DNA from 2 places in the Methylobacterium sp. Gmos3 genome. Region 2 is predicted to be linked to the other one. Evidence: predicted binding sites of a transcription regulator. Region 2 holds the regulator's gene; the other holds the start of a gene.
What was found. The regulator PhoB, encoded in region 2, activates phosphate uptake and scavenging genes when phosphate is short. The targets are predictions, from matches to a motif close to TGTCATNNANCTGTCAT.
Positions count from the first base shown of each region.

Region 1: a site for PhoB is predicted at 8,238-8,254, ahead of ACS5Q7_RS03730 (ceramide glucosyltransferase). Genes of this name have one in related genera too.

Region 1 covers NZ_JBWJYL010000002.1:57,517-73,389, forward strand. The annotation lists gene ACS5Q7_RS03690 (acyl carrier protein) at 1-72, opposite strand, end outside; gene ACS5Q7_RS03695 (ImuA family protein) at 545-1,198, shown strand; gene ACS5Q7_RS03700 (DUF6504 family protein) at 1,164-2,915, shown strand; gene ACS5Q7_RS03705 (error-prone DNA polymerase) at 2,888-6,199, shown strand; gene ACS5Q7_RS03710 (hypothetical protein) at 6,203-6,379, opposite strand; gene ACS5Q7_RS03715 (hypothetical protein) at 6,516-6,965, shown strand; gene ACS5Q7_RS03720 (hypothetical protein) at 6,966-7,133, opposite strand; gene ACS5Q7_RS03725 (histone deacetylase family protein) at 7,283-8,191, opposite strand; gene ACS5Q7_RS03730 (ceramide glucosyltransferase) at 8,334-9,476, shown strand; gene ACS5Q7_RS03735 (hypothetical protein) at 9,489-9,956, opposite strand; gene ACS5Q7_RS03740 (hypothetical protein) at 10,138-10,644, opposite strand; gene ACS5Q7_RS03745 (chromosome partitioning protein ParA) at 10,637-12,073, opposite strand; gene ACS5Q7_RS03750 (metallophosphoesterase) at 12,709-13,359, opposite strand; gene ACS5Q7_RS03755 (hypothetical protein) at 13,750-14,250, shown strand; gene ACS5Q7_RS03760 (hypothetical protein) at 14,379-14,780, shown strand; tRNA gene ACS5Q7_RS03765 (tRNA-Leu) at 14,790-14,874, opposite strand; gene ACS5Q7_RS03770 (YqaA family protein) at 15,004-15,585, shown strand; gene ACS5Q7_RS03775 (disulfide bond formation protein B) at 15,588-15,873, shown strand, end outside.
Region 2 covers NZ_JBWJYL010000005.1:50,900-66,772, forward strand. The annotation lists gene ftsA (cell division protein FtsA) at 1-1,292, shown strand, start outside; gene ftsZ (cell division protein FtsZ) at 1,387-3,147, shown strand; gene lpxC (UDP-3-O-acyl-N-acetylglucosamine deacetylase) at 3,537-4,481, shown strand; gene ACS5Q7_RS11520 (outer membrane protein assembly factor BamD) at 4,695-5,576, shown strand; gene recN (DNA repair protein RecN) at 5,764-7,431, shown strand; gene ACS5Q7_RS11530 (hypothetical protein) at 7,572-7,769, shown strand; gene ACS5Q7_RS11535 (hypothetical protein) at 7,777-8,022, opposite strand; gene pstS (phosphate ABC transporter substrate-binding protein PstS) at 8,344-9,384, shown strand; gene pstC (phosphate ABC transporter permease subunit PstC) at 9,486-10,460, shown strand; gene pstA (phosphate ABC transporter permease PstA) at 10,474-11,367, shown strand; gene pstB (phosphate ABC transporter ATP-binding protein PstB) at 11,404-12,219, shown strand; gene phoU (phosphate signaling complex protein PhoU) at 12,251-12,964, shown strand; gene phoB (phosphate regulon transcriptional regulator PhoB) at 13,075-13,770, shown strand; gene ACS5Q7_RS11570 (protein-disulfide reductase DsbD family protein) at 13,775-15,873, opposite strand, start outside.

The DNA.
Region 1 (15,873 bases), on a different contig from region 2:
CAAACTGTCTACGATCCCGGACATGGCTTCGTTCTGCCGAAGGATGTCCCGAATGACTTCATCGGAGACCATTGCGCTGTCCTCTATTGGAGGTTGTACACATACGCCGCGCCGGTGGCTTGTCAAAGATAACGATGATCTATCGTAAATTTGAGCTTTTTGACGCGAACGCGTTAAGCTTTGATTTCGAGATAGACTGCTCTTCCGGGGCACACATTCGCAGACGATCACGAATGAATCGTTCCGAGATGCCGTTCGGATGATAGATTCTCATCCTTAGGGTTGTGGAAGGATGCGTCCCGGCGGGGCGTCCACAGCCATCCACACCAGTCCACAGGCCAAGCCGCTGGCATGGCATGAGATTCAGGAACGGTCACGGAGCCGGTTGAGTTTGTTCCCGTTATGTTCCTATCTCGGAGCATGACTGGACCCGATGACGATGGCACAGGCGCCGACGAGCCCCCCGAACCCGGCAAGCGCGAAAGACCGCTTGGCCCGGCTTCGGGCGGAGCTTTCCGCCGAGCCCTCCCGAGAGACCAGGATCATGCCCCTCGGGCATCCGGTGATCGACGCGCACCTGCCAGGCGGCGGGCTCGTCCTGGGGCCGCCTCACGAGATCGCTCCCGCCGAGCCCGGCGACGCCATCGCCGCCCTGGCCTTCGCCCTGGCCCTCTGTGCCCGCCGCCTCGCGGAGGTGCCGCGCGAGGCGATGATCGCCTCTTCCGGGCACCCCCTGCCCTACGGCCACGGCCTCGCCTCGCTGGGGCTCGATCCGGGGCGCCTCCTGCTGCTGGAAGCGGGGGGCGATGGGGAGGTGTTCCGCGCCCTGGAAGCCGCGCTCCACGCGAACTGCCTGTCCGCGCTCATCGGGCTGGTGGGCGAGGGAATGCCGCTGAAGGCGGGGCGGCGCCTGCAACTCGCCGCCGAGACCGGCGAGCCGCCCCTCCTCCTCGTCCTGCGCCAAGCCGGGACCGGGCTGCCCAACGGGGCAGCGACCCGCTGGCGCGTCGCCCCTGCTCCGGCCGGGGCCGACCGCTTCGGCGGCCTTCACGCCCCGCGCTGGCGGGTGCGCCTCGAACGGTGCCGCAACGGGCGCGGCGGATCCTGGCTGGTGGAGTGGGATAGTGCCGCGAATCGTCTGCATCTGCCTGAGCGACTGGCCGATGACGCGGCTTCAGCGGGCCGGGCTCGCCCCTGAGGAAGGACCGCACGCGGTCGCCGCCGTCGGGCCGGGGGGCCTGCGCCTCGTCGCCCTCGACACGCGGGCGCGTGCCCTCGGCTTGGCGGTCGGGGAGTTGCTGGGCCGGGTCCGCGCGCGGATCGGGGTGCCCCTGCGCGTCCACCCGGCCGACCCGGAGGCCGAGCGGGATGCCCTGCACCGCCTGTGCCGCTGGGCGATGCGCTACGCCCCCAGCGTCGCGCCCTTCGGCCCGGCCGAGGGGTGCCACGGATTCTTCATCGACATCGAGGGCGCGTCCCATCTCCATGGGGGCGAGGCGGCGCTGCTCGACGATCTTGCCGGGCGCCTCGCCCGGGCGCGGATCCCGGCGCGGATCGCGCTGGCCGACACGATGGGCGCGGCCTTCGCCGTGGCCCGAAACGGAACCGCACGGGTTCCCCTCTCCCCGCCTGCGGGGATTGTTGCGGAAGTCGCGACCAGCCCCCTCCGCTCTCCCTCCCCCCTCTGTGGGGGAGGGTACCCTGCGGAGCAGGGGGGGAGAGGGGAACCCCGCTTCAGGACAAGACGCGCCCGTGGTGAGGATCGGTGCTCGATCCTGCACCGTCGCTCCCCTCTCCCGACCCCCTTCGGGGGCCACCCTCCCTCGCAAAGGGGGGAGGGATTTCAGCCTGCGATTGCTTCTCTGCCGCATTCCGCAACGATCCCCACTCTGATCGTCCCTCCCGGCGAGCACGCCGCGCATATCGCCCCCCTCCCCGTCGAGGCGCTGCGCCTCGAAGCCGATATCGCCGCAGGGTTGCGGCGCCTCGGCCTGCGCCGGATCGCCGATGTCGAGTCCCTGCCCCGCGCCGGTCTCGCCCGGCGCTTCGGGCTGGCGCCGTTGCTGCGGCTCGATCAGGCCTATGGCCGCCGAGCCGAGCCCCTGGCGCCCCTCGACGAGGCCCGCACCTTCTCGGCCGCGCGCGGCTTCCTCGATCCGATCGGGCGGCAATCCGACGTGGTCGCCGCCGCCCGCTCGCTGATGGACGAGATCGCCACCCGGCTCGAACGGGCCGGGCTCGGCGCCTGCGCCCTGCGCCTCACCCTGCACCGGGTCGATGGGACCGTGCGCGCCCTCGATCTCGGCCTGTCGCGGCCGGAGCGCAGCCCGGAGCGCATCGCCGCGCTGATCGGGCTGCGGCTCGAACGGCTCGGCGCCGGCCTCGATGCCGGGTTCGGCTTCGAGACCGTGGACCTCGCCGTCACCTCCGCCGAACCCATGGTTGCGAAACAAGCCGCCCTCGGCGGCTCCGGCGCGGGTGAGCGGGTCGCGAACCTCGCCGATACCATCGCCCAGCGCATCGGCCGGCGGCTTCAGCGGCTCGCCCCGCGCGAGAGCCACGTGCCCGAACGAGCGGAAGGCATCGTCTCGTGGGTCACCCCGCCCCTGCCCTATCCGGCCATTCTCCCGGCCCGGCCGCTGGTGCTCTTCGCCCGCAGCGAGGCCGCGCAGGACGTCTTCGCCACGGCGCCGGACGGGCCGCCCCACCGCTTCCGCTGGCGCGCGCGGGAATACCGGGTCGCCCGCGCCGAGGGACCGGAGCGCATCGCCCCCGAATGGTGGCGCGAGCAGGCCGAGCCGCGCGACTATTACCGCATCGAGTGCGAGGCCGGTCGCCGCCTGTGGCTCTACCGGGACGGGCCGCATGGGCCGGAGCGCCCGGCCGCATGGTTCGTCCACGGGATGTTCCCGTGAGCGGCTATGTCGAACTCGGCGCCACCACCAACTTCTCCTTCCTGCGCGGCGCCTCGCACCCGCAGGAATACGTGGTCCAGGCGGCGGCTTACGGCCTCGCGGGGATCGGCATCGCCGACCGCAACACCGTCGCCGGGCTGGTACGGGGGCATTCGGCTGCATTGCAGATGGAGAAGGAGGGCACGCCGATCCCCTTCCTGCCGGGCGTGCGCCTCGTCACGGAAGACGGGTTCGAGGCCCTGACCTATCCGATGGACCGGGAGGCCTGGGGGCGCCTCTGCCGCCTGCTCACCGCCGGCAACCGGCGGGCGCGCAAGGGCGAGTGCCGCTTCTCCTTCACGGAGATGCTGGAGGCCGCCCAAGGCCAAGTCTTCATCGCCCTCCCGACGGGGCGCCGGCCGGAACCGCAGGCCGGCTTCCTCGCCCGCCTCGAAGCCCTGGCCGCCGCCGCGAGCGGCCGGGTCTGGCTCGGCGCCAGCCATCGCCGCCGGGGGGACGAGCGCCTGCGCCTGCGGCTCCTCGACGAGATCGGCCGCCGCACGGGAACGCCGATGGTCGCCGTGGCCGATGCCCTCTACCACCACCCGGACAGGCGCCCGTTGCAGGACGTGCTGACCTGCATCCGCGAGGGCTGCACCCTCGACGCGGCGGGCTATCGCCTGGAAGCCAATGCCGAGCGGCATCTGAAGCCCGAAGCCGAGATGGCGCGGCTGTTCCGCGACCATCCCGAGGCCCTGGCGCGTACCGCCGAGATCGCAGCCCATTGCGATTTCGAGCTGTCGCAACTCCACTACGAATACCCGGACGAGCCCGTGCCCCCCGGCCGTCAGGCTCAGGATTATCTGGAAGAGAAGACGTGGCACCGCGCCCGCTACTGGCGCTACCCGGACGGCATTCCGAACGGCGTCGAGGAGACGTTGAAGACGGAACTCGCCTTCATCGCGAAGATGAAGTTCGCCCATTACTTCCTCACGATCAGCCAGATCGTGGATTTCGCCCGCGACAAGGGCATCCTGTGCCAGGGGCGCGGCTCGGCGGCCAATTCCGCCGTGTGCTTCTGCCTCGGCATCACCGCCGTCGATCCCTCGAAGCACCGGCTGCTCTTCGCCCGCTTCATCTCCGAGAACCGGGGCGAGCCGCCGGACATCGACGTCGATTTCGAGCACGAGCGGCGGGAGGAGGTGATCCAGCACCTCTACGAGCGCTACGGCCGCGAGCGGGCGGCCCTGTGCTCGACGGTGATCCATTACCGGCCGCGCATGGCGATCCGCGAGGTCGCCAAGGTGCTCGGCCTGTCGGAAGACGTGGCCGCCTCCGTCGCGGATACGGTCTGGGGGTCCTGGGGCAAGGATCTGCCCGACGCCCATGTCATGCAGACCGGGCTCGACCCCGCCAACCCGGCTCTCCGGCAGGCCCTGAACCTCGCCCTGCAACTGATCGGCTTCCCCCGGCACCTGTCGCAGCATGTCGGCGGGTTCGTCCTCACGCGCGGGCGCCTCGACGAGACCGTCCCCGTGGGCAACGCCGCGATGCCCGACCGGACCTTCATCGAGTGGGACAAGGACGACATCGACGTCCTCGGCCTGATGAAGGTCGACGTGCTGGCTTTGGGGATGCTCACCTGCCTGAAGCGCGGGCTCGACTTCCTGAAGCGCGACCACGGCATCGACTACCCGACGCTCGCCGACCTGCCGAGGGAGGATCCTGCCACCTACGCCATGCTGTCGAAGGCCGATTCCGTCGGCGTGTTCCAGGTCGAGAGCCGGGCGCAGATGTCGATGCTGCCGAGGCTGAAGCCGAAGGAATTCTACGACCTCGTGGTGCAGGTCGCCATCGTCCGCCCCGGCCCGATCCAGGGGGACATGGTCCACCCCTATCTGAAGCGCCGCTGCGGGCAGGAGCCGGTGGTGTACCCGGCCCCGCACCCGGATCACGGACCGGCGAACGAGTTGGAGGAGGTGCTGAAGAAGACCTACGGCGTGCCGCTCTTCCAGGAGCACGCCATGCAGATCGCCATCACGGCGGCGGGCTTCTCCCCGGCCGAAGCCGATGGCCTGCGGCGGGCCATGGCGACGTTCCGCCATGTCGGCTCGATCGGCGGCTTCGCGGAGAAGTTCGTGGGCGGGATGACCCGGCGCGGCTACCCGCAGGCCTTCGCCGAACGATGCTTCGCGCAGATCCGCGGCTTCTCCACCTACGGCTTCCCCGAGAGCCACGCGGCGAGCTTCGCGCTCCTCGTCTACGCCTCGGCGTGGATGAAATGCGCCCACCCGGATGTGTTCCTGGCCGCGATCCTCAACGCGCAGCCGATGGGCTTCTACCAGCCGGCGCAATTGGTCCGCGACGCCCGCGCCCATGGCGTCGAGGTGCGCCATGTCTGCGTGAACGCCAGCGAATGGGATTGCACCCTGGAACCCGCCGAGACGCCGCGCCTGCACGCCGTCCGCCTCGGTCTGCGGCTGGTGACCGGCCTGCCCGAGGGCGCGATGCGCCGGCTCGTGCGGCTGCGGGCCAACGGCTATGCCAGCATCGAAGGGTTGCAGGCCTCCCTCGCCCTGCCGCGCAACGTGTTGGAACGGCTCGCGGAGGCGGATGCGTTCCGGGCGCTCGGCCTCTCGCGGCGGGATGCGCTCTGGGCGGTGCGGGCGCTGGAAGGGCTGTCGCGCCGGGACGCGGCGGCCCATGCCGGGGACGGGCGCCGTGCCGAATTGCTGGACGCGCCGCTGCCGCTCTTCGCGTGGCACGCCGATGACGGCCTGTTCCGGCACGAGCCGGCGGCGGACCTGCCGGCGATGGCCCCTTCGGAGACCGTCGCCGACGATTACGCCACGACCAGTTTGTCCTTGCGCGGCCATCCGGTGGCGTTCTTCCGGGAGCGCCTGGCGCGGATCGGCGCCATCACCGCCCGCGCCCATCTCGACCCCGCCTTGCCCCAGGGGATGCGGGCCACGGTGGCGGGGATCGTGCTGGTGCGTCAGCGTCCGGGTACGGCGAAGGGCGTGGTCTTCCTCACCATCGAGGACGAGACCGGCATCGCCAACATCATCGTCTGGAAGAAGGTGTTCGAGGCGAACCGCCGGATCGCCATGCAGGCACGGTTCCTGGCGGTTCGGGGTCGGGTCCAGAGGGCCGGAGAGGTGGTCCACCTCGTCGCCGAGGGGTTTCGCGATCTCACCGAGTCCCTGCGGGACCTGCGGGAAGCCGGGCTGCGGCTACCGGCGGAGACCACCGATTTCGGGGCGCCGACAGACCGGCAACCCTATCGCAGCCGCGACTTCCACTAAACATCAACGATGGGACGACTCATCCAGGCGGATGGTCGGGAGCATCTCGAGGGCCTTGGCGGTGATCCGCTCGAGATGCTCACCCTGAAGACCCTTCTCGGCACCGAGCTTCTTGATGCGTTCGCGGTGCTGCGCGAGGGTGAGCCCATAATACGTCTGTTCGGTGGTCTGCTCAGCCATTCATCACTCCTGTGGCGGGAGGGCTGATTTGGCAAAAGAGCCCCATCGTTTCAAGGGCCTGGATCCATCCAAGGGGCCTCGACAGCGCCTCTCCGGCACGCCAGAACGACACCAGACCGAAGGGACGAACACCCCCATGCCGCGCCTGCCGATCCTCCTTGCCGCCTGCCTCGCCCTGGCCCCCCTCGCGGCCCATGCCGACGAGTGCGACGATCTCACGAGACAGATTGCAACCGCCATCGGCGGCAAGGTCGGGCGGCGCTCCGGCCCGAGCATCGACATCCGCCTGCCGGGACCGAACAAGTTCGACGTGACCTGCCGGGCCGAGCCCATCGTGCAGGCGACCTCGGCCGAGCCGCAGCCCTCGGCGACGTTCTTCCGCGAACTCTCGACAGCTTCCGAGATCCTGATCGGCGAATCCGCCTCGACGGTGGAGCCGATCATCGCGAAGGCCTACCGCACCGCCCTTTCCGAGGGGCGCAAGTCCTTCATCCAGCAGAACGGATGGTCCGCGAGCTGCTATGCCGACCCGGCGAGCAGCACCATGCGCACCCTGTGCTCGGTCGGCCGCATCCCGCCGGGCTGATCACCGCGCGGGGAGAATCGCGCCCGTCACGATGGGCTCGACCAGGGCTGCGTCGCGCGACGGAGCCGGTTTCTGGCGGTCGAGCTTGTCCGCCGAAATCAGCGCGGCGGCGATCAGCGCGGCGACCGCCAACGTCGCTTTGACCGCTTCCCAGACCCGCGCGAACATGGCCGAACCTCGACGGCGCCCCGGTTGAACGCACCCGGGCCATCTCACGGCACCGGGCGTCGCAACCGGGATCCTCGGTCCCGGACCTTCTCAAACCCTTACGACAGGACGATTTCACCGCATTGCACAAGGGCCGTGGCCGGGAAGCCTCAGGCTTCCGCCGCCTCGGCCGCCAGCGCCTCGAAGACCAGGGCGTGACGCGCGGCCAGAGCCTCGACATCGGTTGAATAGCCGCCGCCGATCACCCCCACGATGGGGATGCCCCGCAGCCGTGCCGCTCGCACAACGAACCGATCGCGGGCCCGCAGGCCATCGGTCGACAGGCTCAACCGGCCGAGCCTGTCGTCCCGGTGCGGGTCCACCCCGGCATTGTAGAACACGATGTCCGGCCGGAACGCATCGAGGAGGGGCGGCAGGCGCGCCTCGATCACCGCGAGGTATTCGCCGTCATCGAGCCCATCGGGCAGGCCGATATCGAGATCGCCGGGTATCTTCTGCGACGGGTAGTTCCGCTCGCAATGGACCGAGAGGGTGAACAGGTCGGGCTCGCGCGCCAGGCAATCGGCGGTGCCATCGCCTTGGTGCACGTCGAGATCGACCACCATCGCCCGGCCGATCAGACCTTCCTCGCGGAGCGTGAGCGCTGCCACCGCCACGTCGTTGAGCACGCAGAAGCCCGCGCCCTGCGCCCGCCGCGCGTGATGGCTGCCGCCGGCCGCGCTTCCCGCGAAGCCGAGCTTCAGCGCGAGCCGACCGGCGAGCACGGTGCCCCCGACGCTCGCCCGCGAGCGGCGGACCAGCGCCTCGCTGACCGGCAATCCGATCTCCCGCTCGATGGCCCTCGGCACGTCGCAGGCAAGGATGGCCGCGACATAGGCCGGGTCATGCGCCCGTTCGAGCATCTTCGCACTCGCCGGCTCCGGCGTCACGAAGCCATCGGGCACGAGCCCTCGCGCCCTGATGGCCTCGGCGAGCAAGCCGTACTTGCGCATGGGAAAGCGGTGGCCTTCGGGGAGCGGCGCCTCGTAGGCCGGATGGAAGCAGATGGGGGGTCGCATGCCTCTCGCAACGTGTCGAAGGGGGACGCCGGAGAGAGCCGCACCGCGTCACACAACTGATATGCTGCGGCTGTTAGCCGGACGCCACGGGCGCAGGTGCGCTCCCACGACGCGCCCGGTCCGGCGCCGACGGCTCTCTTGCATGATCAGCGCGCTGGACGGCGTATCCCTGGCGCTCGCGGCCTGCATCGCGATGACTCTGGTGAACCTCACCAGCTTCGCCTTGGCCGGGTCCCGCCTTCGGCGGCCCATGCGCTCCTCGACCTTCCCGGAAGGGGCTCCGGTTTCCCTGATCCGCCCGGTCTGCGGGCTCGAGCGGTTCAGCGAGGAGACCCTGGAGAGCGGCTTCCGCCTCGCCTATCGCGATTATGAACTGATCTTCTGCGTGGCCGAGGCCGGCGATCCGGTGCTGCCCCTCGTGAGGCGCCTCATCGTCCGGCATCCCCACATCAAGGCGCGGGTCATCGTCGGGGAAGAGCGGGTCAGCGACAATCCGAAGCTCAACAATTGCGTGCGCGGCTGGGATGCCGCCACCCACGACTGGATCGTGCTCGCCGATTCCAACGTGCTGATGCCCCCCGATTACCTGCAGACCTTGCAGGCCGCGTGGCGCCCCGACACGGGCCTCGTCTGCGCGACGCCCATCGGCGCCCGGCCGGAGGGGTTCTGGGCGCTCGTGGAATGCGCGTTCCTGAACACCTTGCAGGCGCGCTGGCAATATGCCGGCGAGGCGGTCGGCCTCGGCTTCGCCCAGGGCAAGAGCATGCTCTGGCACCGCCCCTTCCTCGATGCCGTGGGCGGCATCCGGGCGCTCGCCGCCGAGATCGCCGAGGACGCCGCCGCCACCAAGATCGTGCGGGCGGCCGGGCGTCGGGTGAACCTCGTCGCCGCGCCGTTCTCACAACCGCTGGGCCGGCGCAGCTTCGCCGAGATCTGGTCTCGGCAGATCCGCTGGGCCCGCCTGCGCCGCGTGACGTTTCCGCTGTTCTTCGCGCCCGAGATCGCGAGCGGGATGCTCGTGCCCTGCCTGCTGGCCGCCCTCTACATCCGTTCGGAGGAGGTGACATTCGGCCTCGGCGTGATGGTCGCCCTGACCTATGGCGGGGAATACCTGCTCGCCCTCCGCGCCGGCTGGCTGCGTTCGCCGGCGCTCATCGCGGCGTTCATCGCCCGCGATCTGCTCATCCCCTTCGTCTGGACCCTCGCCTGGATGCGCAGCGGCGTCGTCTGGCGCGGCAACGCCATGGCCATCGAGACGAAACCGTCCCGGATCCGTGCCGCCTGAGGCCGGCTTCGATCAGGGGAAGTTGAGGTTGGAGCGCACCGCGTCGGAGATGCGGGTCAGCCAATCCTCGGCTTCGCGGGCGCGGTCCTCGGCGGCCTGAAGCCTCTCCTCCAGGCTTTTGACCACGTTGCTCGCCCGGTGCTGCACATCCTGCAACATCCGCTCGGCCGCGAGCGCCCGGGCATTGGCGGCGGCGATCTCGTCCTGCATGTTCGCGAAGATCTTTTGAGCCTGCATCTCCTGCTGATGCCGGCTCGCCTCGATCTCCTGAATGTATTCGGCGGCGTCCTGGATGCGCTCGCAGACGGCGACCCATTCCTCGTGGCCGAACCGCTTAAGCGACTTAGCCAGGTCCGAACCGGGCCCGCGCTCGATAGGGCTGAGGGCCTTCATGTCCTTGCGCATCGACGATGCCATGAGAAGCGGCGTCGAATCCGCGTTTCTCTCCAGCGTCTCGATCACCCGGTTGCTCTCGACCATCGTCCCGCCCCGCCTTCGATCGCAAAGCCGCTCACTTCAGGATCGGTCCGGGAGGCGGGCCGCCCTGTTCGCTCGACGCTACCACGGCGGCCCCACGATCGATCGACCGTGCGGACGCCCGCTGGCTTCTCTCACGGCGCCCCATCGGCGCCGCTCCCGCACGACCTCCGGCGGGTCGACCTCAGTGCGACTCGCCCTCGCCGGGATGAAGCGGGCGGCGGAAGCTCGTGATGATCGTATCGTGCAGCCGCGACAGCCAGGTTTCCGCATCGTTGGCGCGGACTTCGGCGGCGCGGGCGCGCTCCTCGGACTTGATCAGCCGGCGCTCCAGCGCCGCGACCTGAAGTTCCAGGGCCTTCACCTGCTCGACCGAGCGGCTGCTGACCTGATGCAATTGCTGCTCGAGTTCGACCGCGCGCTCCTCGGAGAAGCGGATCGCCTCGCTCGCTTCCTTGATGAGATCGATGGCCGACTTGAAGTCACGGACCGGACCGCCCTCACTCGACGGAGGCTGCGACGGAAAGAACGAGACGTTCCCCGGCAGCGGGATCGGCTCGAAATTCTGGACGGCCTCGGCCGCAGCGGCGGCCGCGGCAGCGTGAGCCTTGAGGGCGGCGTAGGCCGCCGCGTCGGCGTCGTCCTCGATGGGCATGCGGACCTGTTCCATCATGGTGACCAACTCATGCATTCATGTCGTTATTGGACTTCGTGTCACGTCCCTCGCGCTCCGGCGGCGTGAAAGGAGTAACGTTGCTTTCCTCGGCGCGCTCGGCCTTCGGCTCGGGCGTCGAAATCCCAAGCAGCGTGGCCGGATCGACCCCGTGGAGATTGCGCACGGCGCGCTTCAAGGTCTCGTGCTGCTTCTGCAATGAGGCGCGGGTTTCGCGGGCGATGTCGAGGGCGCCCTGCGCCAGCGCCCGCTCGGACCGCTCGTTCTGAAGTTCCTCGACCAGCCGGCGGTTGGCGGCCTGAAGCTCGGCCTTCTCGCCTTCGTGCCGGCGGCCCAACTGCTCCATCCGGTCGGCCAGGGCGCTCACCCGCGTCTGGGACTGCTCCATCGCGACTTCCTTGGCCGCCAGTGCCTTGCTGAGCATGTCGGCGCGGCTGTCCGCTTCGGCGCGGAGGCGCTGGATCTCGGAAACGCGTTCGGTCTGCCGCTGAAGCTCGGCCTGCAACCCTTCGAGGCGCCGGTCGATGGTCGTCCGCTCGATCTGGAGTTCCTTGAGCGTCCGGTCGGAGGTACGGGAGGTCTCCTCGCGCTCGCGCAGCTGGCTGCGGGCCTGGGCGAGAAGCTGTTCCAGCGTCGAGGCGCGGCCCAGCGATGCGTCGAGCTTCATGGCGAGGTTCGCCCGGTCGGCGCGAATCGCCGCCATCTCGGACTCGAACTGGCTCTCGCCACGCTCCCGCGTCGCGGTTTCGGTGGCGAGTTGCGCCTCCAAGTCCCGGTTGCGCTGGCGCAGCACCTCGATCTGCTGGGTGAACTCGACCACCCGCGCCTCGGCTTCCGACAGCCGGACCGCCTGCTCACCGGCGAGCGCCTGAAGGCGGCGGGCGTCCTGCTCGCTGAGGCTCAACCGCTCGCTGAGGTCGTTCAGCTCGCGCTCGGCCCGGGTCATCGCCTGGTCGGCCGCCTGAGCCTCGATGCGCAGCGACTTGTTCTCGCCGGTGAGCGCGCGGACCTGCTCCGTTTCCGCGAAGATCTGGCGCTCCAAGTTCTCGACGGCGACCGTCCGGTCGCGCATCCGCAGACGCAATTCCTCGTTCTCGGCGTCGCGCTCGCGCAGCTGCGCCTCAAGGCGCTGCAACTCCGTCGAGGCCGCGGCAAGCTCGTTGGACGAAGTGGCGGCACGGCCGTTCACCTCGTTCAGCTCACGGTGGAGGTTGCGCATGTGCTCCTGCTCGCGGGCGAGCAGGACTTCGAGTTCGGCGATCTTGATCTTGGCCTGCGGAAGCTCGTCCGCCACACCGGCCAGGGGCTCGAGGATCTGGGCGAAATCCGACTGGAGGGACTTCAGATCGTCCAGCCGCTCCATCATCTGGCTGATGCGGACGCGAACCATCTCGCTGCGCTGGCCGATGGCATCGAACGCGCTGTAGGGATGCGCCTGTGGCGGCACCGGCTCCTCCTGTTGCCTGCGAGGAGCTTCGCGCGGGGGCTGGCGCAACTCTTCATACTCTTCGGTCTTGCGCTCACGCGGCGGCGAAGCCGGCTGTTGCTGACGCGGCGGCGAAGCCGGCTGTTGCTGACGCGGCGGCTGGGCCGGACGCTGCTGCTGGGGCGACGGGGATGGCTGGCGCTTCGCGGCCGGCGGGATCGCGTCTACTTCCAGTTCCGGCAGCCACGCAGAGTCCGGCTTCCGCGACGAATCCGACGATCCCGATCCCTGCCCCAGCAGGCGCTTGATCGGCATCCAAGCCATTGCCTGATCTCCTCCGCGCTGAGCCACGAACCGGCCACCCCTCGTTTCGCGCGATCGAGAGACCCTATTGATGAACCGGCATCAAGACCAGTGAGTCCACGCTCGCTGTGAACACCCATGAAGGCGTTTCGAGAGGTCGCGGCGGCCGGCGGAGGGGCTCTCGCGTCTTATAATGCCAGTATCGCTGGTCGCATCTCAAGTCTTAGTGTGGCGATATTCGGCCATCGATGCCGCCCCATAAGGATAAGGAAGTCGTTTATCGAGATGAAGCGGCTTGTTGCATATTTGCAACCTTCGCCGCCGCCGTCGTGCAGCTGCCCGAACCGGCCCAGCTAACGGATCTGGATGATGTCGATGGGGTCGGGCTGCGACTCGTCGAAGACGCCGCACGTGAACACGCCCGTCCGGCAGCCGTCGGTATCGAGGTTGCAGCGATGCGGCAAAATCTCCGGCAGGCCATCGGCTTGCGGAAAGTGGCCATGGACGAGGTAGGGCGCGCCGAAACCGGGCGATGGCGCGAGGGGAGCCCGGGCGCAAAGAAGCATCGTATCGTCTTGATAGGCCATCTCGCCGACGGTGGGATCGATGGAGGCGTGCACGAAAACCCGGTGCTCGTCTTCGACGTAACGGAGCAGCTTCTGCCGGAGGAATTCGATGTAGCGCGGCGGAATTTCGCTCGCCTTCGCGACCCCGAAACTGCGGAGTGTCTCGCCGCCACCGTTATACTCGAAATTCCACACGGAACGGTTGTCGCCCCTCGCGGCCGCGAGGAGCATCATGTCATGGTGTCCGCGCAATGCTGTGAGCCCGGGCGTGTCGATTAGCATATCCAGAACTTTGCTGGAATCTGGGCCGATATTGACGTAATCGCCCAATAGAACGATCCGGCGCGGATCATCGCCGGAATGGGCCGCGACGCGCTCGAGGATGAGACGTAGGCCATCGTAGCAACCGTGGATATCGCCGATGGCGTAGGTGTTCATCCCATCCTTGCCTGCGGTGCCGGAATTGGCCGCCCTCGCCGCCCGGCTGCGTGGGCCCTCCGTCTACACCTGACGATTGATCACATTTTTCGTTTTGGCTGGAAAGATTGCAAACCGGCAATGTCCACATCGACGCGGCCCGGGCACCGGATCGATTGCCCCGTACAACCCTAGCGCGCTGGCCCGCCGCCGTGCCGAGCATACGGAAACAAAAGCTCTCGTGGCATGACGAGAATTAACTGTCATTCTGATTGTACGAGGCCGAAGCCCTCGAAATCAGGGAAAACTTCGATCGGAGAGCCATCGGGGACTTGAGCGGTGGCCAAATTCAGACAAAATTAACGACATGGCTCACCGTCGAGCTCTGCCTATCTGCGGTCGTCGTCAGTCATGTTTCCGAACATCAATCCCGTGAAGAAACTGCGATTCGAGCGTGAAGACTTTCAGGCGCCGGCCGTGTCCGGCACTGCTACTTCACCCTCGGCCGGTAGCATTGCCACGATCTTGAGGGCATTCGGTTCTTCCATTGACGACGATTTACCGAGACCGCCGATGCGTGAGTCCGATACCGATTGGTCCGCTCTGATCGACCGCATCCGCTCCACGGCGATCCGCGTCCGCGAGGTCGAGGCGCAATCCCGTGAACGGGAAACGCATGTCGAGGAGCTGCTGGAACGCGCCCGTGCCGACATGAGGATGGCGGAGGAGCGGGTTCGGGCGGCGGAGGCACAAGTATCCGAGGCCCAGATCGCCGCCATGGAGCGGATCCGTGCCGCCGAAGCGCGGGCCGAGCAAGCCGAGGAACGCGCCCGCATCTCCGAGTCGTGGCTGAAGCAGATCCACGATACGATCTTCAACGAGTTCTCCGCCAACGGCGAGGTTGTCAGCTGATGTCGCGCGGCCTTCAGGATCGCCCGGCCGTCCCGGGTGACGTTTCCCTCGACGAGGATGCCACGCCGCGCCCGAGCTTGCGTCAGCTCCTCGCTCCGATACGGAGTGACGGTGAAAGGTTCGGCATCGTGCAGCTCTTTCCGGAGCCCTCCCGGCAGGCCGATCCCGACGCCGAGGAGCCGAATTGGCCCGGTGCGATCGAGTTGATTCGCGATATCGGATCGCGAACGCGTCAGGCCCGTCGCTTTGCCCAGGACGTGGTGCAGCATTCCCAAGCCGTCCTCGACGGCACGATGCAGCGTTTGGAGGACGCGGAGCGTCGGCTGCGCCTCGCGGAATCGGCGGCACGGGACGCGCATCTGCGCGCCGAGCGGGCCGAGCTTGCGGCGCAGATGGCCGATGCCCGCGCCCGCCGGGCGGAGGAGGAAACGGAATTGAACAGGGCCAAGCTGGCTGAAGCGCAGATGTGGCTCAAGCGGCTCTACAGCAGCGTGCAGATCGAGTTTCGGGATCTGGCCGAGGACGAGTGAGCCTGCTTGTGGTGCGGGTAGAGGGAATCGAACCCCCACGCCTTGCGGCTGGCGATTTTGAGTCGCCCGCGTCTACCAGTTCCGCCATACCCGCGCGGAGGCGCTCTTCGCACAGGTCGGGCGCTGCGGCCAAGTCATTTCTCTCGGTCTTCGCCTCTCTGGCGTTACGCTGTAGCCTGTGCTTGAAGGAGCGCCGCTTCCCTCGCACCCTTCGGACGACTTGATGCTGCGGCGGCTCTACGCCTGGATCCTCGCCCTGAGCGACCGGCCTTCGGCGCCCTACGTCCTCGGGGCCGTGGCCTTCGCGGAAAGCTCGTTTTTCCCCGTTCCGCCGGACGCGATGCTGGTGCCGATGGCCGTGAGCCGTCCGGACCGGGTGTACTTCTACGCCGCCGTCGCAACGCTATGCTCGGTGCTCGGTGGCCTGGTCGGCTACGCGATCGGCGCCCTGCTGTTCGACACTTTGGGCGAATGGCTGATCAAGCTCTACGGGCTGCAGAACTCGGCCGATGCCTTCCAGCGCTCGTACGCCGAGTACGGCCATTGGGTGATCCTGCTGAAGGGGCTCACGCCGATCCCCTATAAGCTCGTGACCATCACCTCGGGTCTCGCCCATTACAGCCTGTTCTGGTTCACGGTGCTGTCGATCATCACCCGGGGCGCGCGGTTCTTCATCCTCGCCGCCCTGCTCGGCCGCTATGGCGTGCAGATCCGCGGCGTGCTCGACAGGCATCTCAATGCCGTGGCCGCTATCTCCGTCGCGGTGATCGTCCTCGGCTTCGTCCTGTTCAAGGTGATCCTGTAGCGATGGATACGACAGCTGCCCTTCGCCTCAAGACAGCCGGCCTGTGGCTCGCCCTCGGCGCGGCGGTCACGGTCGGCGCCGCCCTCGTGCTGCAATACGGCTACGGCTATGTGCCGTGTAAGCTCTGCCTGACCGAGCGACTGCCCTATTACGCGGCGGTGCCGCTCGGCCTCGTCGCCTTGTTCGCGCCGGAGCGGCTTGCCCGCCTCGCCCTCGGACTCGCCGCGCTCGGCCTGCTCTACGGCGCGGGTGTCGGCGTTTATCACGCGGGCGCCGAATGGGGCTTCT
Region 2 (15,873 bases):
AGCCGCTCTCGGCCCGCCGTTCGACGATCCTCTCGGTCCTCGACATCGGTACGAGCAAGGTGGTCTGCCTGATCGCGGAGCTTCAGCCCGCCGAGGCGCTCTCGACGCTGCGCGGGCGGACGCATCTGGCGCGGATCATCGGCATCGGCCACCAGCGCTCGCTGGGCCTCAAGGGCGGCGCGATCATCGATCTGGAAGCGGCCGAGAACTCGATCCGCCAGGCGGTGCATGCCGCCGAGCGGATGGCCAAGGTCGAGGTCCAGTCGGTCATCGTGAACATGTCCGGCGGGCGCCTCGCCTCGCAGCATTTCCAGGCGCGGGTGAACGTGCGCTCCGGCAGCGTCACCGGCTCGGACGTGGAGCGCGTGCTGGAGACGGCGAGCGCCCACGGCGTCAGCCCCGGCCGGGCCGTGCTGCACGCCCTTCCCACCGGCTACGCCCTGGACGGGCAGGGCGCGGTGATCGACCCCTCGGGGATGATCGGCGAGGCCTTGGGCGTCGACCTGCACGTCGTCACCACCGAACTCGCCGCCGCGCGCAACGTGATGCTGGCGATCGAGCATTGCCATCTCGGCGTCGAGGCGGTGATCGCCACCCCCTACGCCGCCGGCCTCTCGGCCCTCGTGGACGACGAGGCGGAGATGGGCGTCTGCGTCGTCGACATGGGCGGCGGCACGACCAGCGTCGGCGTGTTCTCCGGCGGACACCTGGTCCATTGCGACGCGGTGGCGGTGGGCGGCCACCACGTCACGATGGACATCGCCCGGGGCCTCTCGACCCGCGTCGCGGCGGCCGAGCGGCTGAAGACCCTCTACGGCTCGGCCATCTCCTCCCCCTCCGACGAGCGCGACATGATCGCGGTCCACGGGGTCGGCGAGGAGGAGGGCGATGCCCCGGCCCATATCCCGCGCTCGCAACTGGTGCGGATCATCAAGCCGCGCGTGGAAGAGGTGGTGGAGCTGGTCCGCGACCGGCTGCGCAACGCCGGCTTCGCCGCCCAGGCCGGGCGCCGGGTGGTGCTCACGGGCGGCGCGAGCCAGCTCGTCGGCCTGCCGGAGGTGGCCCGGCGGGTGATGCAGGGGCAGGTCCGCATCGGGCGGCCCCTCGGGATCCGCGGCCTGCCCGAGGCGGCCAAGGGTCCGGCCTTCTCGGCCTCGGTCGGCCTGCTCGTCTACCCGCAGGTCGCCCACGCCGAATATTTCGAGCCGCGCGGCCACGGCGCCTTCGCCGCGACCGGCACGGACCACCGATACCTCCCGCGGGTCGTCCGCTGGATCAGGGACAGCTTCTAACGGTCCGCGCCCCGGCAGGGGCGGGGATCGACGACCGACAAACCGGCGCCGTGAGGCGCCAAGCGACAGCGACGTTCAGCAGAGGCTCGACACCATGGCCATCTCCCTCCAGGCGCCGGACATCCGGGAACTCAAGCCCCGCATCACCGTCTTCGGCGTCGGCGGCGCCGGCGGCAACGCGGTCAACAACATGATCGAGTCCGGCCTGCTGGGCTGCGAGTTCGTGGTGGCCAACACCGATGCCCAGGCGCTCACCTCCTCGAAGGCCGAGCGGGTCATCCAGATGGGCCTCAACGTCACGCAGGGTCTCGGCGCCGGCTCGCACCCGGAAGTCGGCTCGGCGGCGGCCGACGAGGTGATCGACGAGATCCGTGACCAGCTCTCCGGCGCCCACATGTGCTTCATCACCGCCGGCATGGGCGGCGGCACCGGCACCGGCGCGGCCCCGGTCATCGCCCGCGCCGCCCGCGACATGGGCATCCTCACCGTCGGCGTCGTGACGAAGCCGTTCCAGTTCGAGGGCGTCCGCCGGATGCGCACGGCCGAGTCCGGCATCCAGGAGCTTCAGGCGGCGGTCGACACCCTGATCGTCATCCCGAACCAGAACCTGTTCCGGGTCGCCAACGAGAAGACCACCTTCGCCGACGCCTTCGCGATGGCGGACCAGGTGCTCTACTCGGGCGTCGCCTGCATCACCGACCTGATGGTCAAGGAAGGCCTCATCAACCTCGACTTCGCCGACGTGCGCGCGATCATGCGCGGCATGGGCAAGGCGATGATGGGCACCGGCGAGGCTTCCGGCGAGAAGCGCGCCAACCGTGCCGCGGAAGCCGCCATCGCCAACCCGCTCCTCGACGACGTGTCGATGAAGGGTGCGCGCGGCCTGCTGATCTCGATCACCGGCGGTTCCGACCTCACCCTCTACGAGCTAGACGAGGCCGCCACCCGCATCCGCGAGGAGGTCGATCAGGACGCCAACATCATCCTGGGCGCCACCTTCGACGAGAGCCTCGACGGCATCATCCGCGTGTCGGTGGTCGCCACCGGCATCGAGCCGGCGCTGATCTCGGCGAACTCGCCGAACAACCCGGCCGTTGCCGAGACCGAGCAGCGCATCGCCGAGGTGGCCGAGCGCCTGCGCGCCGAGGCCCGCGCCCGCGCCGCCTCGCCGGTGCCGAGCATCCGCACGGACTCGATCGCCTCCGCCCTGGCCCCCGTCCAGGCGCCCGTCGCCCCGGCCGCCCCCGCCCCGGTCGCGCCCTCCATCGAGCAGCGCCTCGACATCCGCCCGGAGCCGGCCCCGGTGACGACCCGCGACGACGTGCTGCTCGCCCCCGTGCAGCCGCGCGCCGCCGCCCCGTTCGTGCCCGCGCCCGTCGCGCCCCAGCCCGAGCCGGCGCCGCAGCACCATGCCGGCCCGTTCGTGCCGCCGCGCCCGGCCGCGCCGGTTTCGAACCCGGCCGTCGCCCGCGCCCCGCGCATGCCGCAGATCCACGAGCTGCCCCCGATCGCCCAGAACCAGCTGATGGCGAGCCGCGCCGCCGAGGAGTCCGCGCCGGAATCCAAGCGGACCTCGCTGCTGCGCCGCCTCGCCACCGTCGGCTTCGGCGGACGGCGTGAGGACGAGGCCGCTCCGGCCCCGCGCGCCGCCGCGATGCCGCCGGCTCCGCCCGCGCCGGCCGCCTACCAGGCGCCGCTGCCCCCGGCGCCCCGTGCTCCGATGCCGCCGGCTCCGCAGTACCGTCCGGCGCAGGGCAACCTCGACGGCCAGGGCCGCACCCTGCCGCAACAGCCCCGGATGATGGACGACGACCAGCTCGAGATCCCGGCCTTCCTCCGCCGTCAAGCGAACTGATCGCCACCTTAACCGACACTATTCAACCTCACGTTGTGCAATCCTTTGGGATTGCATGGCGTGAGGTCTCGTCGTATCGGTGCTGGGGCTGTGCATATGATGCATCGGCGCCACAGATCGGCCATGGATCGGCCGCGCGTTAACCAATTTTTAACTCATTGGACGCGTTGCGCTTTCTTCGAATCCCGATCCGGTCCAGCTTGTAACAAGCGGTAAGAATCCGTGATTTGGCTGGCCTGCCGAGCGCGGCTATAGCTAATCCCGTAAGAACGAGCGTGCCGCGGGGATACAACCTGTCAGCGGTATAGGGGCATCAAGCAGCGGACGGATCGAGGCGCACGCCACCCGAACCGGGATGGCGAAGCCGGATTGCGGCCGAGGGCTCAGGAATGCGAACGAATAATCAGACCACCCTCAAGGCGGCGGCCACGCTCTCCGGCGTCGGCGTCCACTCCGGGAACCCCGCCGGGATCACGATCCGGCCCGCTCCCGCAAACCACGGCATCGCTTTCCTCCGCACCGGTACCCCCCTCGGCAACGACCGTCTCATCAAGGCCCACCACGCCCTCGTTTCCGCCACCGAACTCTGCACCGTCATCGGTGACGTCGAGACCGGGGCCGTCGCCACCATCGAACATCTGATGTCCGCCCTCTTCGGATTGGGCGTCGACAACGCCCTGATCGAGATCGACGGGCCCGAACTTCCCATCCTCGACGGTTCCGCCAAGCTCTTCGTGGAGGCCATCGACGCCGTCGGCCTCGCCTCCTGCGGCGCCCCCAAGCGGTGGCTGAAGGTCCTGCGCCCGGTACGCATCGAGGTGGGCCGCGCCTTCGCCGAACTCCGCCCCATCGACTGGGGCTTCCGCCTCGACGTCGAGATCGATTTCGACAACCCGGTGATCGGTCGCTCGCGCAAGGCCATGGACCTGTCGCCGGCGTCCTATCGTCGTGAGGTCGCGGATGCCCGCACCTTCGGCATGATGAAGGACGTGGAGCGCTACTGGAAGGCGGGCTTCGCGCTCGGCGCCTCGCTCGAGAACACCGTCGCGGTGGGCGAGAACGGCGTCGTGAACCCCGAGGGCCTGCGCTTCCCCGACGAGTTCGTCCGCCACAAGATCCTCGACGCGGTGGGCGACCTCGCCCTCGCCGGCCTGCCGATCCAAGGGGCCTACCGCTCCTATTGCGGCGGCCACCGCATGAATGTCGGCGTCCTGTCCGCCCTGTTCTCGGACCGCGCCAACTACGCCATCGTCGAGGCCGCCGGCAGTCGCCAGGGCACCCTCGTCGATCTCGGCGCGAGCCTCGGCCTCGCCGCCTTCGCCGCCGACGTCTGAGGCGGACGAGCCGGGTCGCCCTCGGGGCTGTGTCCGGCGCACAACACTGCGCATCCGAAGCGAAACGCCTCACCATCGCCGCTTTCGCGCCAGAATCGAGCGTCACGGTTTAAGCGCCCGTAAATGGCGGGTCCGGCTCCCCGGGGCCGGTGACCACCACGGGTTGGCATCCCGGCGGCGAAAACCGCTCCGGGTGGGGGAAAGAGCGCGAGAATGCCTGTTACCATTCGTCTTCGCGGCCTTACGGCCCTGGCGGCTCCGCTCGTGGCCGTGCTGGGCCTTGGCCTCGGCGGCTGCGACTTCGATCCCACCGGGATCTTCGCCGAGAAGTACAAGCCCGAGGTCGTGCCGGACGTGCCGGCCGACAAGCTCTACAGCGAGGGCTTGGCGAAGATGGAGGACAGCGACTACGAAGGCGCCGTCAAGAAGTTCGACAGCCTCGACAAGACGTACCAGTACTCGGACTGGTCGCGGAAGGCGCTGTTGATGACGGCCTACGCGAATTACGAGGGCCAGAAGTACGACGACGCGATCAACGCCTCGAAACTGTACTTGCAGCGGCACCCGTCCAGCAAGGACGCGGCCTACGCGCAGTACCTGATCGCCATGTCGAACTACAAGCAGATCCCGGACGTGACCCGCGACCAGGACCGCTCGGAGAAGGCCCTCGTCGCCCTGCAGGAACTCGTCCAGCGCTATCCGACCTCGGAATACGCGGCGGACGCCAAGGCCAAGATCCAGATCACCCGCGACCAGCTCGCCGGCAAGGAGATGGATATCGGCCGCTACTACCTGGAGAAGCGCAACTTCCCGGCGGCGATCAACCGCTTCCGCGACGTGGTCTCCAAGTACCAGACCACCCGCCACGCCGAGGAAGCCCTGGAGCGCCTGACCGAGGCGTATTGGGCGCTGGGCATCCCGCAGGAGGCGCAGAACGCCGCCGCCGTGCTCGGCCACAACTTCCCGGACTCGCCCTGGTACAAGGACGCGCACGCACTCCTCGCCAGCAACGGCCTGGAGCCGCGCGAGGAGAAGTCCTCGTTCCTCTCGAAGGCCTTCCGGTCGATCACCGGGCGCACCGCCTCGGCCGAGTAAGCCGCAGCGCGCAAGCGACATCGCGAAAGCCCGGAGCCGCCGCTCCGGGCTTTCTGCGTTTTGGGCGGCAAGTGCGGGTGCCGCGAAGATTTGGGGTGAATCGCGTCGGCGTCCGGCTTATGTACGCACTCCGTTCCCGGAAGCGTGCTTCCGGTTCCCCTCGGCCCCTGGGATGCCCCGCCGCAGCATGCTCGCGCAGCTCGCGATCCGCGACATCGTACTGATCGATAAGCTCGCGTTGAATTTCCGCGAGGGGCTCAGCGTTCTCACGGGTGAGACCGGCGCGGGCAAGTCGATCCTGCTCGATGCCTTCGCCCTGGCGCTCGGGGGGCGCGGCGACGGGCGCCTCGTGCGCTCCGGCGAATCGCAGGGCGGCGTGACGGCGGTGTTCGACGTGCCCCTCGACCATCCGGCGAGGCGGATCGCCGCCGAGGCCGAGATCGACACCGAGGGCGACCTGATCCTGCGCCGGACCCAGATGGCGGACGGGCGCACCCGCGCCTTCGTCAACGATCAGGCGGTGGGCGTGCAGGTGCTGCGGGCCATCGGCGCCGCCCTGGTGGAGATCCACGGCCAGCACGACGACCGGGCCCTGGCGGACCCCGCCTCGCACCGAGCGATCCTCGACGCGTTCGGCGGGCTCCAGCCGCAGGTCGCCAAGGTCGGCGCCGCCGCCCGCGCCCTGCGCGCCGCCCGCGCCGCCTTCGCCGAGCACAAGGAGAAGGTCGAGACCGCCCGGCGCGAGGCCGACTTCCTGCGCCATGCCGTCGAGGAACTCGGCGACCTGAACCCGCTTCCGGGCGAGGAGGCGAGCCTCGCCGAGCGCCGCACGGTGATGCAGCAATCGGAGAAGATCGCCCGCGAGCTCAACGAGGCGCTGGACGCGACGGGCGGCTCGCATTCGGCCGTCCCGCATCTCTCGGCGGCGATGCGCAAGCTGGAGCGCCGGGCGGCGCTGCTGCCTGCCCTGGTCGAGCCCTGCGTGAACGCCCTCGACGCGGCCTTGGTCGCCCTCGACGAGGCGCGGGCCGCCCTGGAGAACGCGGTGGCGGAATCCGAATTCGACCCGCGCGAGTTGGAGCGCGTCGAGGAACGGCTCTTCGCGCTGCGCGCGGCGGCGCGGAAATACAACGTCGCCGCCGACGACCTCGCCGATCTCGCGGGCCGCTTCGCCTCGGACGTCGCCGCCATCGACGCGGGCGAGGCGGAACTCGCCACCCTCGAAGCCGCGCAGGACAAGGCGGAGGCCGCCTATGCCGCCGCCGCCGAGGCCCTGAGCGCCGGCCGCCGGAAGGCGGCGCGCAAGCTCGACGCGGCGGTGCAGGCCGAGCTGCCGCCCCTGAAGCTCGAACGCGCCCGGTTCATCACCGAGATCGCGACCGACCCCGCCTCCCGCGATGCGGCCGGCATCGACCGGGTGGAGTTCTGGGCACAGACCAACCCCGGGACCAAGCCCGGTCCGATGATGCGCGTCGCCTCGGGGGGCGAGCTGTCCCGCTTCATGCTGGCCCTGAAGGTGGTGCTGGCGGACAAGGGCTCAGCCCCGACTTTGATCTTCGACGAGATCGACACCGGCGTCGGCGGCGCGGTGGCCGACGCGATCGGCCTGCGCCTCTCGCGGCTCGCGGAGACGGTGCAGGTCATCGCCGTCACCCATGCGCCGCAGGTCGCCGCGCGGGCGGCCACGCACCTGCTGATCGCCAAGGCACCGGTGAAGGGGGCGGGGAGGGTGGCCACCCGCGTCTCGACGCTGCCCGTGGAAGATCGCCGCGAAGAAATCGCCCGCATGCTGGCCGGGGCAACGGTGACCGACGAAGCCCGTGCCGCAGCAGCCCGGTTGTTACTGGATGTCTGACATGTACAGGATCGTCGCAGGGTCCTGATTAAGCTTAACGATAGGTTGACGGTAACCCATGGTTAACCAAGTTGGGAGAGGGTAACCGTCACTCGTCCCGTATTCGAGGGCCGAGACGGTTTTCGGTATCGGAGAGGACCATGAGCCGGACTGTCGCCCAGGCAGGAAGACAAGCCGCATTCGAGAAGCCGGCCGGCGGTGTCGATACCGGACATCTCGGACAGAGCCTGCGCAGGATCTACGAAGGCAGCATCGACACGCAGCCGATCCCCGATTCGCAGATCGACCTGCTGCTGCGCCTGCGCCACAAGGAACGTGATCGCCGTCAGGCCGTCTGAGGCCGCCTCACCAGCGACGGGCGCCGGGTTGGCGCCCGTATTCCGCCGCCCTGATCCGGGTGAGCACCCGATCCAGGCTGAGGAGCAGATCCGCCTCCTCGCGCTCGGCATCCCCGGCCTCGGCCGCATCCTTCGCGACCCGCCGCCGCGTCTGGACCAGGGCCAGCGCCCGCTCCAATCCCTCGCGCTCCTCGTGAAGCTCGCGCCAGGCGGCGTCCGGATCGTCGTCCTCCTTCGCCGGCCCTGTCACCACGTCTCAGTCCTTCCGAAGCCCCGTCGCCCGCAGCCTCAGGCGGGCGCGTCGATGCGACATCAACGCAATGGGCCGCCATAGCGTGCCATGGGCTCCGACAGGGGCCGGGCGCGGTGTTTTTCCGGAATGTTTCCAAGCCGGAACGGATCGAAAAATCAGATTCTTACCGCAGCGCGAAAGTACGGACACGGCGGGGTTGTCATAGCCTTGTCATACGACCGTCGTACCGCCCCGAGCGCCGGCCGGACCCTTCCGTGCCCCTTGGATCTGCGCCGTATCGCCCCAGGCCCACGGGCGCAGTCAACCGAGACGGAGACACCCTTGAAACCCTTCGCTTACGCGCTCGCCCTCGGCCTCGCGACGGCCCAGCTCGCTTCCGCGGCCCTCGCCGCCGACATCACCGGTGCGGGAGCCACCTTCCCCTTCCCGGTCTATTCCAAGTGGGCGGAAGCCTACCGCAAGGAGACCGGCACGGGCCTGAACTATCAGTCGATCGGTTCCGGCGGCGGCATCAAGCAGATCCAGGCCAAGACCGTCGATTTCGGCGCCACCGACGCCCCCCTGAAGGGTGAGCAGCTCGCCAAGGACGGCCTCGTCCAGTTCCCGACCGTGATGGGCGGCGTCGTCACCGTGGTGAACATCCCCGGCGTCGAGGCCGGCAAGCTGAAGCTGACCGGCGAACTCATCGCCGACATCTACGCCGGCAAGATCGCCAAGTGGTCCGACCCGCGCATCGCCAAGCTGAACGAGGGCGTGAAGCTCCCCGACGCGAACGTGACCCCGGTCTACCGCTCGGACGCCTCGGGCACGACGAACATCTTCACGACCTACCTCTCGCAGGCCTCCGAGACCTGGAAGAAGGACTTCGGCGCCGCCACCACCATTTCCTGGCCCGTCGGCCAGGGCGGCAAGGGCAACGAGGGCGTGACCGCCACCGTGAAGCAGGTTCCGAACTCGATCGGCTACGTCGAGTCCGCCTACGCCAAGCAGAACAAGCTGGCCTACACGCTGATCCAGAACAAGGACGGCAAGTTCCCCGAGCCGACCGACAAGGCGTTCCAGGCGGCCGCCGCCAGCGCCGACTGGAAGGCCGCTCCGGGCTTCGGCATCTCGCTCACCAACCAGGCGGGCGCCGATTCCTGGCCGATCACCGCCGCGACCTTCATCCTCGTCTACAAGGAGCCGGCCGATCCGGCGAAGGCCGCCGACGTGCTCAAGTTCTTCGACTGGGCGTACAAGAACGGCGACAAGCTCGCCTCGGATCTCGACTACGTTCCGCTGCCGGACAACGTCGTCGGCCTGATCCACGACGAGTGGAAGACCATCAAGGGCAAGGACGGCAAGCCCGTCTTCGGCATGTGATCTCGGAACTTTAGTTCCCGCGCGGGGAGGGGGCTTCAGGCTCCCTCCCTCGCGTCGCGGTTGCCACCGCGTTAGAAGTCCATCCTCTCAGAGAATCGCGGATGCCCGCCTTGACGCAGTCCATCGCCCTCGCCGAGACGCGCTCCGCCCCGCGCAAGGGTCCGAGCCGTGGCCTCGATGCGGTGTTCCGCGCCTGCTCCTACGCCGCCGCCCTGCTCGTGCTGCTGGTGCTCGCCGGAATCCTCGGCTCGATCATCTACGGCGGCTACCCCGCCTTCCGCGAATTCGGCTTCGGCTTCCTCACCTCCAGCGCCTGGAACATCGGCACCGAGCAATACGGCGCCCTGGTCGCGGTGATCGGCACCGTCGCCTCGGCCCTGCTCGCCCTGCTGATCGGCGTGCCGGTCTCCCTCGGCATCGCGATCTTCCTCACGCAGCTCTGCCCCGGCTGGGCGCGCAAGCCCGTCGCCATGACGATCGAGCTGCTCGCCGCCGTGCCGAGCATCATCTACGGCATGTGGGGCCTGTTCATCTTCGCGCCCCTCTTCGCGCGGTTCGTACAGATCCCGGTCTCGAACGTCGTCGAGGGGATGCCTGTGGTCGGCACACTGCTCTACGCCCGGGTCCCTTCGGGGGTCGGCATCTTCACCGCCGGCATCATCCTGGCGATCATGATCGTGCCGTTCATCGCCTCCATCGCCCGCGACATGCTGGACCAGATCCCCACGGTCCTGCGCGAGAGCGCCTACGGCATCGGCTGCACCACCTGGGAGGTGGTGCGCCACGTCCTCGTGCCGCAGGCCGCCGTGTCGATCATCGGCGCGATCATGCTGGGCCTCGGCCGGGCGCTCGGCGAGACGATGGCGGTGACCTTCGTGGTCGGCAACGCCAACCGGCTCTCGGCCTCGATCTTCGATCCGTCCTCGACCATCGCCTCGCGGATCGCCAACGAGTTCAACGAGGCGGACGGGCTCCAGCTGAACGCCCTGATGGCGCTGGGCTGCATCCTGTTCGTCATCACCTTCATCGTGCTGATCGTCGCGCGTCTGCTGACGCGCCGCGTCCGGGCCGCCTGAGGAGCTCATCCCCATGGATGCCACGAACCCCCTCGTGACCAGCGCCCCCCCGCTCCGCGCCAGCCGCGTCCGCCCCGGCCGCCGGATCGCGGACCGGACGCTTCGGGTCTCCTGCCTGCTCGCGACCGTGGTCGGCGCGCTGGTCCTCGGCTCGATCCTGCTGATGCTCATCGTCGAGGGCATCCAGGGCTTCAGCCCCAACCTGTTCACGCAGCCGACCCCCGGCCCCGGCTCGGAAGGCGGCGGCATCGCCAACGCCATCCTCGGCAGCCTCGTGCTCACCACCATCGGCATCGTGGTGGCGACGCCAGTCGGCGTGATGGCGGGCACCTACCTCGCGGAATACGGGCGGGGCTCGAAGCTCGCGGACGTGATCCGCTTCCTGAACGACATCCTGCTCTCGGCACCGTCGATCCTGATCGGCCTGTTCGTCTACACCCTGATGGTGCGGCCGATGGGGACTTATTCCGGCTGGGCCGGCGGCGTGGCGCTGGCGATCATCGCCGTGCCGGTGATCGTGCGCACCACCGAGGACATGCTGCGCCTCGTGCCCGGCACCCTGCGCGAGGCGGGCGCGGCACTCGGCGCCCCGCCCTCCAAGGTCATCACCTCGGTGACGTGGCGCGCCGCCTCGGCGGGCATCGTGACGGGCATCATCCTGGCGCTCGCCCGCATCGCCGGCGAGACCGCGCCGCTGCTCTTCACCGCGCTCAACAACAATTCCTGGTTCTCACCCAACCTGATGGGCGGCGTCGCGAACCTTCCGGTGATGATCTACCAGTTCGCCCTCTCGCCCTATCCGAACTGGCAAGGCCTCGCCTGGGCCGGCGCCCTGCTCATCACCGGGACCATCCTGGCCCTGTCGATCATCGCCCGCCTGGTGATCAAGCCCCAGAACGCCCGCTGAGGGCGTGACGTTCGACCCCATCACGAGGACATGACGATGAACGCCGCCTCCGCGCTGCCGACCGGGGACCTCAGCCGTGGCAACGCCGCCGCCGACCGGGCCATCCGCATCGCCGTCAAGAACCTCAACTTCTATTACGGGTCGTTCCACGGCCTGAAGAACGTCAACCTCAACTTCCACGACCGGAAGGTCACGGCGCTGATCGGCCCCTCGGGCTGCGGGAAGTCGACCCTGCTGCGCTGCTTCAACCGCATCTACAGCCTCTACCCGGAGCAGCGCGCCGAGGGTGAGATCCTCCTCGACGGCAGCAACGTCCTCGATTCCAGCGTCGACCTGAACGAGCTGCGCTCGCGCATCGGCATGGTGTTCCAGAAGCCGACGCCCTTCCCGATGTCGATCTACGACAACGTCGCCTTCGGCCTGCGCCTCTACGAGAAGCTGCCCAATGCCGACCTCGACGTCCGTGTCGAGGAATCGCTGCGCAAGTCCGCCCTGTGGGACGAGGTGAAGGACAAGCTCAAGCAGCCCGGCACCGGCCTCTCCGGCGGCCAGCAGCAGCGCCTCTGCATCGCCCGCACCGTGGCGCAGAAGCCGGAGGTGATCCTGTTCGACGAGCCGACCTCGGCCCTCGACCCGATCTCCACGGGCCGCATCGAGGAGTTGATGGAGCAGCTGCGCGACGAGTTCACCATCGTGATCGTCACGCACAACATGCAGCAGGCCGCCCGCATCTCGCAGTACACGGCGTTCATGTATCTCGGCGAGCTGGTCGAATTCGGCCAGACCGACAAGATCTTCATGAACCCGAACGAGCGTAAGACGCAGGACTACATCACCGGCCGCTTCGGCTGAGCCACCGACCACCAACCGCAGAGGTCTCGCCATGCCCGGCCACATCGTCACGTCCTACGACACGGACCTGGAAGACCTGCGCCGCTCGATCTCGGAGATGGGCGGTGTCGCGGAGAAGATGACCGGCGAGGCGACCCTCGCGCTGGCCCGCCAGGACGAGAACCTCGCCCAGACCGTCATCCTCGCCGACAAGCGCCTCGATACGCTCCAGCGCGAGATCGAGGAGAAGGCCGTCCTGCTCATCGCCCGGCGCCAGCCGCTGGCGGTCGACCTGCGCGAGACCATCTCCGCGATCCGCGTCTCGGGCGATCTGGAGCGCATCGGCGACCTTGCCAAGAACGTCGCCAAGCGCGTCACGGCCATCGCCGACCAGGCGCCCGCGCAGAAGATCGTGCTCGGCGTGCGCCACATGAGCGACCTCGCGGAGGGGCAGCTCAAGGACGTACTCGACGCCTATGCCAGCCGCGACACCAAGGCGGCGCATGACGTGTGGGAGCGCGACGGCGAGATCGACGCCCTCTACAATTCGCTGTTCCGCGAACTCCTGACCTACATGATGGAAGATCCGCGCAACATCTCGTTCTGCACGCATCTGCTGTTCTGCGCGAAGAACGTCGAGCGGATCGGCGACCACACCACCAACATCGCCGAGACGATCCATTACCTCGCCACCGGCGAGATCTTCATGGGCGACCGGCCGAAAAACGACGCCTCGAACTACGCGACCGTCACCCCCGGCGCGTGAACCAACGCCGTCACCGCCCCGGCGGCGGTGACGGTTCGAGCGTAGCAGCGTTGCCCGACCCCTCGGTCGCCTCCGGCCGGGGGGATCGGGCGTGGAATGGACCATCGAGCATGCGTGTCCTGATCGTCGAGGACGAAGAGGCGCTCACCACCCTCCTGCGGTACAACCTTGAGGCGGAAGGCTTCAGCGTCGATGCCGCCGCGCGCGGCGACGACGCCGAACTGCTCCTCGCCGAGCGCACGCCGGACCTCGTCCTTCTGGATTGGATGCTGCCGGGCCTGTCCGGCATCGAACTGTGCCGCCGCATCCGCGCCCGCCGCGAGACCGAGCGCCTGCCGGTCATCATGCTGACCGCCCGGGGCGAGGAGGGGGACCGCGTGCGCGGCCTCGGCACAGGGGCGGACGATTACATCGTCAAGCCGTTCTCCGTGCCCGAACTCCTCGCCCGCGTCAGGGCGCTGCTGCGCCGGGCCAAGCCCGCCCATGTAGCCGACCGGCTGGCGGCGGGGGACATCGAGCTCGACCGCACCGGCCACCGGGTCCGGCGCGGGGGCCACGAATTGCATCTCGGGCCGACCGAGTTCCGCCTGCTGGAATTCCTGATGCTCAGCCCCGGCCGGGTCTTCTCCCGCGAGCAATTGCTCGACGGGGTCTGGGGGCACGACGTCTACATCGACGAGCGCACCGTGGACGTGCATGTCGGCCGCCTGCGCAAGGCGCTGAACGGCCCGCGCCAGACCGACCCCATCCGCACCGTGCGCGGCTCCGGCTACGCCTTCGACGAGACCTTCTCGCTGGAGCCGTAGGGCGTCAGCGCGCCTCGGCCGTGCGGTCGGGGATCGCGGCCAGCGCCTCGAGCACCGTGCCCTCGGTGAGGATCTGCGGCAGGATCGTGGGATCGCCACCGCCCGCGTAGAGCAGGTAGAGCGGCACGCCGCTGCGGCCGTGCCGTTCCAGCAGGCGGGTGATCTCGGGGTTCTGGTTGGTCCAGTCGCCCTTCAGGTAGGTCACGCCCTTCGCCCGCATCGCCGCCTGCACCGACGGCCGCGACAGCGAGGTGGTCTCGTTGACGGCGCAGGTGATGCACCACGCCGCCGTCAGGTTCACGAAGACCGGCCGGCGCGCGTCCCGCAGGGTGTCGAGCCGGGCTTGGCTATAGGGCTCGGTGCCCTCGGCGGCGGCCTGCGCCGCCGGCACCGCCCGCTGCTGGGAGAGCCCGAAGCCGAGCGTCACCACGGCGATGATCGCGAGGCCGGCGAGGCCCTGGAAGATCCGCTCCCCGAGGGCCGTCGTGCCCCGGCTGCGCTCCCAGGCCCAGGCGGCGAAGCCCACCAGCACCACGCCGATCAGGGCCGCGAACAGCCCCCGCGCATCGACCTGCTGCGCCAGCACCCAGATCAGCCACGCCGCCGTCGCGTAGACCGGGAAGGCCAGGGCCTGCTTCAGCGTCTCCATCCACGCGCCCGGGCGCGGCAGCACCCGCACGGCGCCGGGCCACAGGGTGAGGGCCAGGAAGGGCAGGGAGAGGCCGAGCCCCAGGGCGGCGAACACGGCGAGCGCCACGGCCGGCCCCTGCGTCAGGGCGAAACCCACCGCCGCGCCCATGAACGGCGCCGTGCAGGGGGTGGCGACAAGGGTCGCGAGCACGCCGGTGAAGAACGAGCCCGGCAGCCCCGCCCGCCGCGCCAGCCCGTCGCCGAGGCCGGTGAAGCGTCCGCCGAGGCTGAACACCCCCGACAGGCTCAAGCCCACCGCGACGAGGAGATAGGCGAGCCCCGCCACGACCGGCGGCGATTGCAACTGGAAGCCCCAGCCGAGGCTCGCCCCGCCGCCCTTCAGGGCGATCAGCAGGCCGGCGAGGGCGAGGAAGCTCGCGAGCACGCCGGCCGTGTAGGCGAGGCCGTGCAGGCGCACGCGGGTCCGGCTCTCGCCCGATTGGCGCACGAGGCCGAGCACCTTGATCGAGAGCACCGGGAAGACGCAGGGCATCAGGTTGAGGATCAGCCCCCCGAGCAGGGCGAGGCCGATGGCGGCGAGCAGGGTCGGCTGGTCCGCCGCCGGGACGGGCGGGGCGCCGGCCGCCGCCGGAGGGGCGACGGCGGCGGAGGGAACCTGCGCCGGCTCGTCGCCATAGGCGAAGGCGAGGCGGACAAGGCCGTTGCCGGTGTCCTCCTCCACCGTCAGCACGCCGGGCAGGGAGAGGGGGAAGGTCTTGTCGTCGCCCCGTGTCAGGCTGAGGTGCAGGCCCTGGTCGTCGACGCTGAGAGTTTGCTCGGCGGCGTTGTCGAAGGCGGTCTCGCCATAGGGGAAATAGGCGGCGGACTTGATCGAGTCGGCCCGCAGGCCGCTCGTGGCGAAGTCCAGGCGGATGCGGTCGCCCTCGCGGGACAGGCGCATCGGCCAGACGGGGGCGACGGGCAGGGCCGCCCGCGCGCGGGTGAACAGGGCGGCGTTGGCGGGGTCCGGCGTCGGCTTGCCCACGGGGAGGGTCAGGGCGAGGTCGGCCGCGCCCGGCACGCATTCGGTCTCGCAGACGAGATAGGTGAGCTTGCCCGCGATCCGCACCGGCTCGGCCGGGTCGAGGCTCGGCGGCGGCGTGACGGGGACGAGGAGCGTCACCTCGTCCTCGTAGCCGTAGTTCATGAGCGTCGCGATGGGGATGCGGTGCGGCGCCGGCCAGCGGATCGCCCCCGTGCCGAAGCCGGCGGGCAGCGTCCACGTCACCTCCGGCGGCAGGCCGGAATCGCCGGGGTTGCGCCAATAGACGTGCCAGCCACGCTTGAGCTTCATGTGCACGGCGAGGGTGAAGGGCGTTCCCCCCGCCACCGCCGAAGGCTCGGCCACGAGGCTCGCCCGCACGAGGTCCGCCGGCACGCGGAAACCCTGCGCCAAAGCGGGGCCGCAACAGA